Regions from separate parts of the Rhizobium sp. 01L410 genome, predicted to be linked through region 3. Evidence: riboswitches for the same ligand, from Rfam matches in the RefSeq annotation. Region 3 holds a riboswitch; each other region holds the start of a gene.
What was found. A riboswitch is a leader RNA that binds a small molecule or an ion and turns the genes downstream of it on or off. The one in region 3 is predicted to bind thiamine pyrophosphate.
Positions count from the first base shown of each region.

Region 1 (3,270 bases), on a different contig from region 3:
TGTCTTCATGGATATGCAGCTTGCCTCCCAGCCGCTCGTGACGGATCCCCGCCACAGGCTTATTCTCTTCCTGTTCCTGATGACCGCGATGTTCATGGCAACGCTGGACAATCAGATCGTCTCGACGGCGCTGCCGACCATCGTCGGCGAATTCGGTCACCTCGAACGCTTCGGCTGGATCGGCTCCGCCTATCTGCTGTCGCTGAGCGCAGTCATGCCTGTCTATGGCAAGCTCGGTGACCTCTTTGGCCGCAAATACGTCATGATGACCGCAATCGCGATCTTCACCGCCGGCTCCGCCGTTTGTGGTCTCGCCGTCTCGATGAACACGCTGATCGCCGCCCGCGTGCTCCAGGGTCTCGGCGGCGGCGGCATCATGGTATCGATCTTCGCCGTCAATGCCGATCTCTTCGAGCCGCGCGAACGTGCCCGCTACCAGAGCTATTCCAGCCTGGTGCTGATGGCATCGAGCGCCATCGGCCCCGTTCTCGGCGGCATGATGAGCGATCTCTTCGGCTGGCGCTCGATCTTCCTCGTCAACGTGCCGATCGGTTTCATTGTCTTGATCGGCCTCGCGCTGATGCTGCCCTATCGCAAGCCGCACCGCCGCCCGAAGATCGATTATGCCGGCGCCCTACTGCTGGCGATGACGACGACGAGCATCGTGCTGATGGCCGATGGCAGCGAGCTGTTCGGCTCGATCCTGGCGCCGCAGAGCCTTGGGATCATCGGTATCGGCGCGCTTTGCGCCATCGCCTGGGTCTTCGTCGAGCGCCGCGCCGCCGAACCGATCGTGCCGCTATCGCTGTTCCGCAACCCGACCTTCCCGCTTCTCCTGATCATGTCGATCACCGGCGGCGGCATCGCTATCGGCATGGCCAATTACTTCGCGCTGTTCCTGCAGACGACCACGGGCCTGTCGCCCTCGCATGCCGGCCTGCTCTTCGTCATGTTGACCGGCGGCCTCGTCTGCGGCTCGCTCTTTGCCGGGCGCATGATCTCGCGCACCGGACGCTACAAGCCCTTCGCCATTGCCAGCCTCTCCTGCAGCGCGGTGGCCTTCGCGCTCCTGACCCAGGTCCATGCTGGTACGCCGCTGCCGATCATCGGCCTGCTGATGATGCTGCACGGCATCGGCATCGGCTTGTCGCAGCAGGTGCCCGTCATCGGCGTCCAGAACGCCGCTCCGGCGCGTGATGTCGGCGCCGCCACCGGTTCCGTCACGCTGTCGCGCATGGGCGGCGCCTCGATCGCCATCTCCATCTACGGCGCCATCATCGGCTCGCAGCTGGCAAAGGTCGGCGTTTCCATCCCCGGCGTTACCGATATCGAGCAGCTGACGCCGAAGATGATGGCGGCCCTCCCGGAAGCCAGCCGCCAGGCTGTCGCCGATGCCTATGCCAGCGCCTTCACGCCGCTGTTCATGACCTCCTGCGCCTTTGCTCTGATTGGATTGATTGCAGCGCTTTCGCTGAAACCGGTCCAGTTGCCGCGCCACGGCGAGACCAAGAACGCGGCCGCGGCGGCCGAAGCCGCCGAGTAGCGGCAAGGGCGCGCTGCGCCCTTGTCATAAAGCCTGCATCGCTATACATCTGCCAACGCTCTAACGGGGTGCCCTGTATCCGCAAGGATATCTGGCTGAGAGGCTTTCAAGCCAACCCGCGGAACCTGATCCGGCTAACACCGGCGGAGGGATTAGACGCGTGACACCAGGCACCGCCCTTTTCCCCATGAAACAACTTTTTTAGGAGGAGGCGCGCCATGCCCGGCCGCAAACCATTGATCGCATCATTCGTCACGGCTTTCCTTGCCGCAACCGTCACTCTGTCTCCGGCGCAGGCCGCCGACAAGACGCTGACCATTTACACCTACGAGAGCTTCACCTCGGAATGGGGCCCGGGGCCCAAGGTCAAGGAAGCCTTCGAGAAGACCTGCGCCTGCACGGTCAATTTCGTCAGCGTCGCCGATGGCGTGGCGCTTCTCTCACGCCTGAAGCTCGAAGGCGCCTCGACCAAGGCCGACATCGTTCTCGGCATCGATACCAACCTGATCACCGAAGCCAAGGACACCGGCCTGTTCGACGCCAGCGGCGTCGATACCAGCGCCCTCAAGGTGCCGGGCGACTTCAAGGACGATGTCTTCGTTCCCTATGACTACGGCCACTTCGCCATCATCTACGACACGCAGACCATCAAGAACCCGCCGAAAAGCATGCAGGAACTGGTCGATGGCGACCCATCGCAAAAGATCGTCATCGAGGATCCACGCACCTCGACACCGGGTCTCGGCCTGCTGCTCTGGGTGAAGTCCGTCTATGGCGACAAGGCGCAGGAAGCATGGGCGAAGCTCAAGAGCCGCATCCTGACAGTGACGCCTGGCTGGTCGGAGGCCTATGGCCTGTTCACCAAGGGCGAAGCGCCGATGGTGCTCTCCTACACGACCTCACCGGCCTATCACATGGTCGCCGAGAACACCGACCGCTATCAGGCCGCCGCGTTCTCCGAAGGTCACTACATCCAGATCGAAGTCGCCGGCCTTCTCAAGAACGCGCCGGATAAAGAACTCGCCCGCGACTTCCTGAAGTTCATGGTGACGCCGGGTTTCCAGGACACGATCCCGACCAACAATTGGATGATGCCTGTTGCGGCCACCTCCACGCCGCTGCCGGATGCCTTCGGCAAGCTGGTCAATCCGTCCAAGACCTTCCTGATGAGCCCGGATGACGTCGCCAAGAACCGCAAGGCGTGGATCGACGAGTGGCTTGCGGCCATGAGCATGAACTGATGCTGCAGACGGCGGCGGAGCGGCGAAATGCGCTGGCGGGCGGGGCAATCGGTCTCGCCGCCATCCTGCTTTTCATCAGCATCGCCGCCATCTCGCTTGCTGCCTCCGGCGGCAGCAATGCGTTCGCTGGCATCATCTCGGATCCCTACATTCTCCGCGTCCTTCGCTTCACGCTGCTGCAGGCGGTCCTTTCGACCTTGCTCTCCGTTCTCCTGGCTCTGCCCGTCGCGCGGGCACTTGCCCGGCAGCCTAACTTTCCCGGCCGTATCTGGATCATCCGGCTGATGGCCGTGCCGATGGGATTGCCCGTTCTGATCGGCGCGCTCGGGCTGATCGGCATCTGGGGCCGGCAGGGCGTGCTCAATACCGCATTGCTCAAGCTCGGCCTGTCCGAACCCGTCAGCATCTACGGACTGACCGGCATCCTGCTCGCCCACGTCTTCTTCAACCTGCCTTTGGCATGTCGGCTGATGCTTGCAGGACTGG
Region 1 covers NZ_JBFTST010000004.1:197,580-200,849, reverse strand. The annotation lists gene AC1DV9_RS10655 (MDR family MFS transporter) at 8-1,543, shown strand; TPP riboswitch at 1,598-1,712, shown strand; gene thiB (thiamine ABC transporter substrate binding subunit) at 1,762-2,784, shown strand; gene thiP (thiamine/thiamine pyrophosphate ABC transporter permease ThiP) at 2,784-3,270, shown strand, end outside.
Region 1: another riboswitch for thiamine pyrophosphate. It lies ahead of thiB (thiamine ABC transporter substrate binding subunit); the one in region 3 lies ahead of thiM (hydroxyethylthiazole kinase).

Region 2 (3,270 bases), 240 kb from region 3:
TGCTCGACATTGGCAATGCGGATGCGCAACTCGCGCCGCGATGTCAGCAGGAAGAGAAACACCTTCTTGGCGCGCTGTGCCCGCCGCAGGATCTCTTCGCCGCCAAACAGCAGGCCGTCACGCTCGCCGAGTTCGAAGGCCACGTGCTCGCTGTAATTCTCGTCCGTAATGGTGATCGTCCCGAGACCCGACAGCATTGTGAGCATTCCTCATCATGAGGAATGACTTTTGTCGAAGTCCTAATTTAGTGCAACACGGTGTTCCGGTTTTCCACGGCGATGTTGGGGCAGGCAAGCGTGATTTTCAGCCATGATCTATCCACGCGCCACGCCGGTTAAAGCGTGCGCGCCCACGCTCGCACATTGATCCCGTTCACTCAGAACTTGACGCCGACGCCGATCATGATCGTGTTCTGGTTCAGATCGAAATCACCGCCCGCCGCACCGCCGAAGTTGCCGCTGCCGTAGTCGGTATAGCGATATTCGCCGCGGGCAAAGATATTCTGGGTGAAGGCGTAGTCGATACCGGCGCCGATCGTCCAGCCGTTCAGCGTGTCGGAAACATCTGAAGCCCCGGTCGGATGACCTTCTGCCCGGGCGATCGCCCAGCCGGCCGTTCCGTAGAGCAGGGCGTTGTCGAAGGCATATCCGACGCGGGCGCGGACCGAACCCTGCCATGTCGTCTCGACGGAGCCAAAGGCCGTGTCCTCTTCGTTCCAGTTATGGAGGACATCGCCTTCGACGCCGATTACCCAGTTATTGTCGAACTGGTAGTTGTAGCCGGCAAAGCCGCCCAGGATCCCGCCGTTGGCGTCGACATTGGATGCACCGTCAGGATCGAAGGTCGTCCAGCTATAGCCACCCTCGGCACCGATATACGGGCCAGACCAGGTGAAAACCGGCGTTATCGCCTCCGGTTCGACCGGCGCAGGCGGTGGTGTCAGGTCCGCGGCCTGGGCTGATATTCCCGCCAGCGAAGCAGCAAGAACGGTGAGAATAGCGAATTTCATATTCGGTCTCCCTAAATTGCATGACTGTTAGATAGGTAGCCCCGGGCCAAAAGTCTCTAGCCCTTTCGATCACAAATGCCTGCGCGCCGCGCAGGCGGCGGATCCACCATTGACAGTCCTTTGAAAACGCGACAGTTTCCCGCCCATTCCGAGGGGAGCATCTGACGATGCTGAGATGGCGCTGAGCTGGACCCTTGAACCTGATCCGGGTCATGCCGGCGTAGGAACGGAACAAGATGCCGCCGGTATCTCCCTTCGTCTTCGCTTTGCCTGGATCTCCATTGCCGTCTGGAGATCGCTTAGCCATGTCTGTTCTGCTGCGCTCACGCCCCTCAGCTTCCACTGAGGCCTGACGATGCGCCCACTCAATGCTCTCTATGGCGCGGTGTTGCTCCTTGCGATCTGGCAGGGGGTCATCTGGCTGTTTGCGCCGGCGCATTTCATCCTGCCTTCGCCGCTGGCGGTCGCTTCGGTCTTTGTGCGGCAGCCGCTGTTCCTGCTGGGGCAGAGCCTGACGACGGCGCTCGAAATTGTGCTGGGATTCCTCTGCGGAGCGATCTCAGGCGCGGCGGCGGCCTTTGTGCTGTCGGCTTTTCCGGCCGCCGGGGTGCTGGTCTGGCCGCTGGTGCTGATCCTGCAGGCCTTCCCGGTCTTTGTGCTGGCGCCGATCCTGGTCATTTGGCTCGGCTTCGGCATGGCCTCCAAGGTCGCCATGGCAACAATCATCATCTTCTTTCCCGTCGCTTCGGCTTTTGCCGACGGGCTGCGCAGGACCGAGCGCGATATCCTCGATGCCGTATCGCTGACAAATGCCAGCCACTGGCAGACGCTGGTCCGCATCCGGATGCCGCTTGCCGTTCCGGCACTCGTTTCAGGTCTGAGGATCGCCGCCCCGCTGGCGCCGCTCGGCGCCGTGATCGGCGAATGGGTCGGCGCCTCGGCGGGCCTCGGCTTCGTCATGGTCCAGGCCAATGCGCGCATGCAGACCGACATGGTCTTTGCCGCCATGGCGGTGCTGGCGGCGATGACGCTGATCTGCCGGGTGGTGGTCGACAGGCTCACCTCCGGCTGGACGCCGTGGGCAACCACTCGCTGAACGATTTTCAAACTGCACAATCATGGAGCAAACATGCTGCGTCTGATATCCGCCACCCTCCTCGCCCTTGCGGCGCTCGCTTCGCCGTCGCTTGCCAACGACAAGCTGACGGTGATGCTGGAATGGTTCGTCAACCCCGACCACGCACCGCTGGTCATCGCCGGGCAGAAGGGCCTGTTTGCCGCGCAAGGGCTGGATGTGGAGCTCATCCCGCCGGCCGATCCCTCGGCGGTGCCGCGGCTGATTTCCGCCAAGCAGGCTGATATCGGCATCCATTACCAGCCCAACCTCTACCTCGACCACGAAGCCGGATTGCCGCTGGTGCGCGTTGGCACGCTGGTCGAGACGCCGCTCAACACCGTCACCGTGCTTGCCGACGGGCCGATCAAGAGCCTTGCCGATCTGAAGGGCAAGAAGGTCGGCTTTTCCGTCACCGGATTTGAAGACGCGATGCTGAAGCGGATGCTGGAAAACGCCGGTCTCACGAAAGAAGACGTCGAGCTGGTCAACGTCAATTTCGCCCTGTCGCCATCGTTGATCGCCGGCAAGGTCGATGCCAATGTCGGCGGCTTCCGCAATTTCGAGCTGACGCAGATGAAGCTCGAAGGGCATGAGGGCAGGGCATTCTTTCCGGAAGAAAATGGCGTGCCGCCTTATGACGAGCTGATCTTCGTCACCCATCGCGATTCGATCGCCGATCCGCGCCTGCCACGCTTTCTCGCGGCCGTCGAACAGGCCTCGATCTTCATCACCAACCACCCCGAGGAAGCCTGGAAGCTGTTCGTCAAGGCCTATCCTGCTCTCGACGACGAACTGAACCGCACGGCCTTCTTCGATACGCTGCCGCGCTTCGCCAAGCGTCCCGCAGCGCTCGATACCGGCCGCTACCAGCGGTTCGGGGCCTTCATGCAGGATATGGGTTTGGTTAAGACCGCGCCCGATGTCGAGGACCTTGCCGTCGAGGTAAAATAGGCCTGTGGCGGCCCTGCCACGGCGCCGTGCAAATGTCCCCGGCCGTTAACTGAACGTTGCGGCCGGGGCCGCGCGTTAACTATTTGTTAACCACGAAGCAGCTACACCGAAGCAATCAAAAATTAACCAAGATTGCTAACGTGTTAACCGACGCACGCTCCATCCGTATCAAAGGCCGTTCGTTCCTGGCGGT
Region 2 covers NZ_JBFTST010000001.1:370,657-373,926, reverse strand. The annotation lists gene AC1DV9_RS01730 (hypothetical protein) at 1-197, opposite strand, end outside; gene AC1DV9_RS01725 (outer membrane protein) at 377-1,009, opposite strand; TPP riboswitch at 1,151-1,253, shown strand; gene AC1DV9_RS01720 (ABC transporter permease) at 1,365-2,105, shown strand; gene AC1DV9_RS01715 (ABC transporter substrate-binding protein) at 2,139-3,077, shown strand; gene minC (septum site-determining protein MinC) at 3,209-3,270, shown strand, end outside.
Region 2: another riboswitch for thiamine pyrophosphate. It lies ahead of AC1DV9_RS01720 (ABC transporter permease); the one in region 3 lies ahead of thiM (hydroxyethylthiazole kinase).

Region 3 (3,270 bases):
CTATACCAACGGCCTGATCGCCGAGACGGCGGCAAGCGGACTCATCTTTGCGATCGAAAACTGGCCGGGACCGAAGGACAATTTCGTCGGCACGACGCCGAAGGGCTACGAGGAGCTGTTCAAGCGCATTCCAGACCGCCGCTTCGGGCTGGAATTCGACCCCTCGCATTTCCTGCGCATCGGCGTCGATCCCTATAAGGCGCTCGAGGACGTCAAGGATCGCATCGCCATCCTCCATGCCAAGGACACCGCGATCGATCCCGCCGTACAGCAGGCCATCGGCTATCATGGCAAGGGCTGGTGGCAATACAAGCTGCCCGGCCTCGGCCTGCTCGACTGGACGAAATTCCTGCGACAGGCCGTGGGCTACGGTTTCGACGGCACGATCTCCATCGAGCATGAGGATGCCGCCTATGGCTGGCCGGGCAAGGACCTGGAGGCCCGCAAGGAGGGTGAGCGCGTTGGGCTCAGCTATCTCCGAAACACCTTGAACAAGCTCTGATCGCAGCCTGGGGAGGACGATAATGGCTCATGTTTCAGTCAATAATGCACGCAAGGACTACGGCGCGTTCAAGGCCATCAAGGGCGTCTCCGTCGATATCCGCGACGGCGAGTTCGTCGTCCTTGTCGGCCCGTCCGGCTGCGGGAAGTCAACGCTGCTCAGGATGATCGCAGGCCTCGAAGGCATTACCGGCGGCGAAATCCAGATCGGCAAGCACGTCGTAAACGAACTGGCGCCGAAGGACCGGGACATCGCCATGGTGTTCCAGAACTACGCGCTCTATCCGCATATGACGGTCGCCAAGAACATGGGCTTCTCGCTGCGGCTGAAGCGCATGCCGCGCGAAGAGATCGACAAGCGCGTCGGCAATGCCGCCAAGATTCTCGGCCTCGAAAGCCTGCTCGAACGCTATCCGAAACAGCTCTCCGGCGGCCAGCGCCAGCGTGTTGCCATGGGCCGGGCAATCGTCCGCGACCCGGCCGTCTTCCTGTTCGACGAACCGCTCTCCAATCTCGATGCAAAGCTGCGCGTCCAGATGCGCTCGGAGATCAAGGAACTGCACCAGCGGCTGCAGACGACGACGATCTACGTCACCCACGACCAGATCGAGGCCATGACGATGGCCGACAAGATCGTCGTCATGAAGGACGGCCGGATCGAGCAGTCCGGTTCTCCGCTCGATCTCTACGACCGGCCCAATAATCTGTTCGTCGCGGGCTTCATCGGCTCGCCCGCCATGAACTTCATCAAGGGCAGCATGACGGATGTGGGTTTCCGCACCGAAGACGGCATCATCCTCCCAAGCGACCGCCGTCCGGGCGATGCGGTAACCTACGGCATCCGCCCCGAACATCTCCGGCTCGACCCCGGTGGCATCGAGATCACCACTGTCGTCGTTGAGCCGACGGGATCGGAAACGCTCGTCATCGCCAGACTGGGTACACAGACGATCAGCTGCGTCTTCCGCGAGCGGATCAGGGCGGCGCCCGGCGACATCTTGAAGGTTGCGCCCATTCATGATGCCGTTCATCTTTTCGATGAAGGCGAGCAGCGTATCGTCAGCGGCGAGGCCCGGCTCAACTGATAGGGAGTGACAAGCCGACGATAATTTGCGAAGACGGCTGTGTTGAGAGACAGGGGCGTTCGCCGAAAGGCGGGCTGAGAAGTACCCTTCGAACCTGAACCAGATAATGCTGGCGGAGGGAGTCGCTCGAGGCCCTCCGCAGCGATTGCCCGGCCTCCCGCGTCTTGCCCCGCTCCAAAAGGGACGCAAGATGACGACTTCGAGATCACCCGGACAATTGCTGACCGCGCTGCGCGCCGCGCCGCCACTCGTCCACTGCATCACCAACTACGTCGCGATGAACATTGCTGCCAATGTCGTGCTGGCGGCGGGCGCCTCGCCTGCCATGGTGCATGCAGAGGAGGAAGCCGGTGAGTTCGCGGCGATATCAGGGGCGCTGACGATCAACATCGGCACGCTGTCGCCCGCCTGGGTCAGTGGCATGAAGCAGGCAGCGAAGGCGGCTGCCCGCAACGGCAAGCCCTGGGTTCTTGATCCGGTCGCCCACTACGCCACTGGTTTCCGCCGCGAAACGACGGCCGCACTCCTGGACCTCAACCCAACGATCATCCGCGGCAACGCTTCGGAGATCATCGCGCTTGCCGGCAGCGAAAGCCGTGGCCAGGGCGTCGACAGCCGCGACCCCGTCGAGCAGGCCGAAGGTGCGGCGCGCAGCATTGCCGCGCAGTATGGCGCAGTCGTTGCGGTCACCGGTTCGGTCGATTTCGTCACCGATGGGACGCGTGCTGTCAGGATCGCCGGCGGCTCGGCCCTCATGCCGCAGATCACCGCGCTCGGCTGCTCGCTGACCTGCCTGACCGGCGCCTTTGCCGCGATTGCGCCCGAGGAGACTTTCGATGCGACGGTCGCAGCGCTGGCAATGTTTGCCGTCGCCGGCGAACAGGCGGCGCTGGAAGCGAAAGGCCCCGGCTCCTTCTCCTGGCGTTTCCTTGATGCGCTCGCGGCAATCGACGGTCCGGGCCTCGATCAGGCGGCAAGGATCAGCGTGGCGTGAAGACCTTCGACCTCTCCCTCTATCTCGTCCTCGATCCGGATCTCTGTGCCGGATACGGGCTTGTCGAAACCGCGCGTGCCGCCGTTGCCGGCGGGGCGACCATCGTGCAACTGCGCGACAAGACGGCGGACACCCGGCAAATGATCGAAACCGGCCGGGCTTTGCAGCATGTGCTCACGGGCAGCAACGCGCTGCTCATTGTCAACGACGATGTCGAGGCGGCGATCGCGCTCAATGCCGACGGACTGCATATCGGCCAGGACGATCTCGGCGCGATTGAAGCTCGCCGGAAGATCGGGCCGGACATGATCCTCGGCTTGTCGGTCGAGACGGCGGCGCTTGCCGCCGCGGTGGATCCCGCCATCGTCGATTATGCCGGAATCGGCCCGGTCTTTGCCACCGCGACGAAGCCTGACCATAAGCAACCGGTCGGCCTTACAGGTCTGGCCGATCTCGTTCGCGCCTGCCCGGTTCGCTCCGTAGCGATCGGCGGGCTGAAGGCCGAGCATGTCGGCCCGGTGCTTGCCACCGGCGCCGAGGGCCTTGCGGTCGTCTCGGCGATCTGCGGCCAGCCCGATCCGCAGGCGGCGACCGCAGCCATCGCAGCCAGCATTAGAAAGGCACGCTCATGATCCGTAACGTTCTCTCGATCGCCGGGTCCGACCCCTCGGGCGGCGCCGGCATCCAGGC
Region 3 covers NZ_JBFTST010000001.1:127,845-131,114, forward strand. The annotation lists gene AC1DV9_RS00560 (sugar phosphate isomerase/epimerase family protein) at 1-502, shown strand, start outside; gene AC1DV9_RS00565 (ABC transporter ATP-binding protein) at 525-1,586, shown strand; TPP riboswitch at 1,628-1,724, shown strand; gene thiM (hydroxyethylthiazole kinase) at 1,777-2,580, shown strand; gene thiE (thiamine phosphate synthase) at 2,577-3,212, shown strand; gene thiD (bifunctional hydroxymethylpyrimidine kinase/phosphomethylpyrimidine kinase) at 3,209-3,270, shown strand, end outside.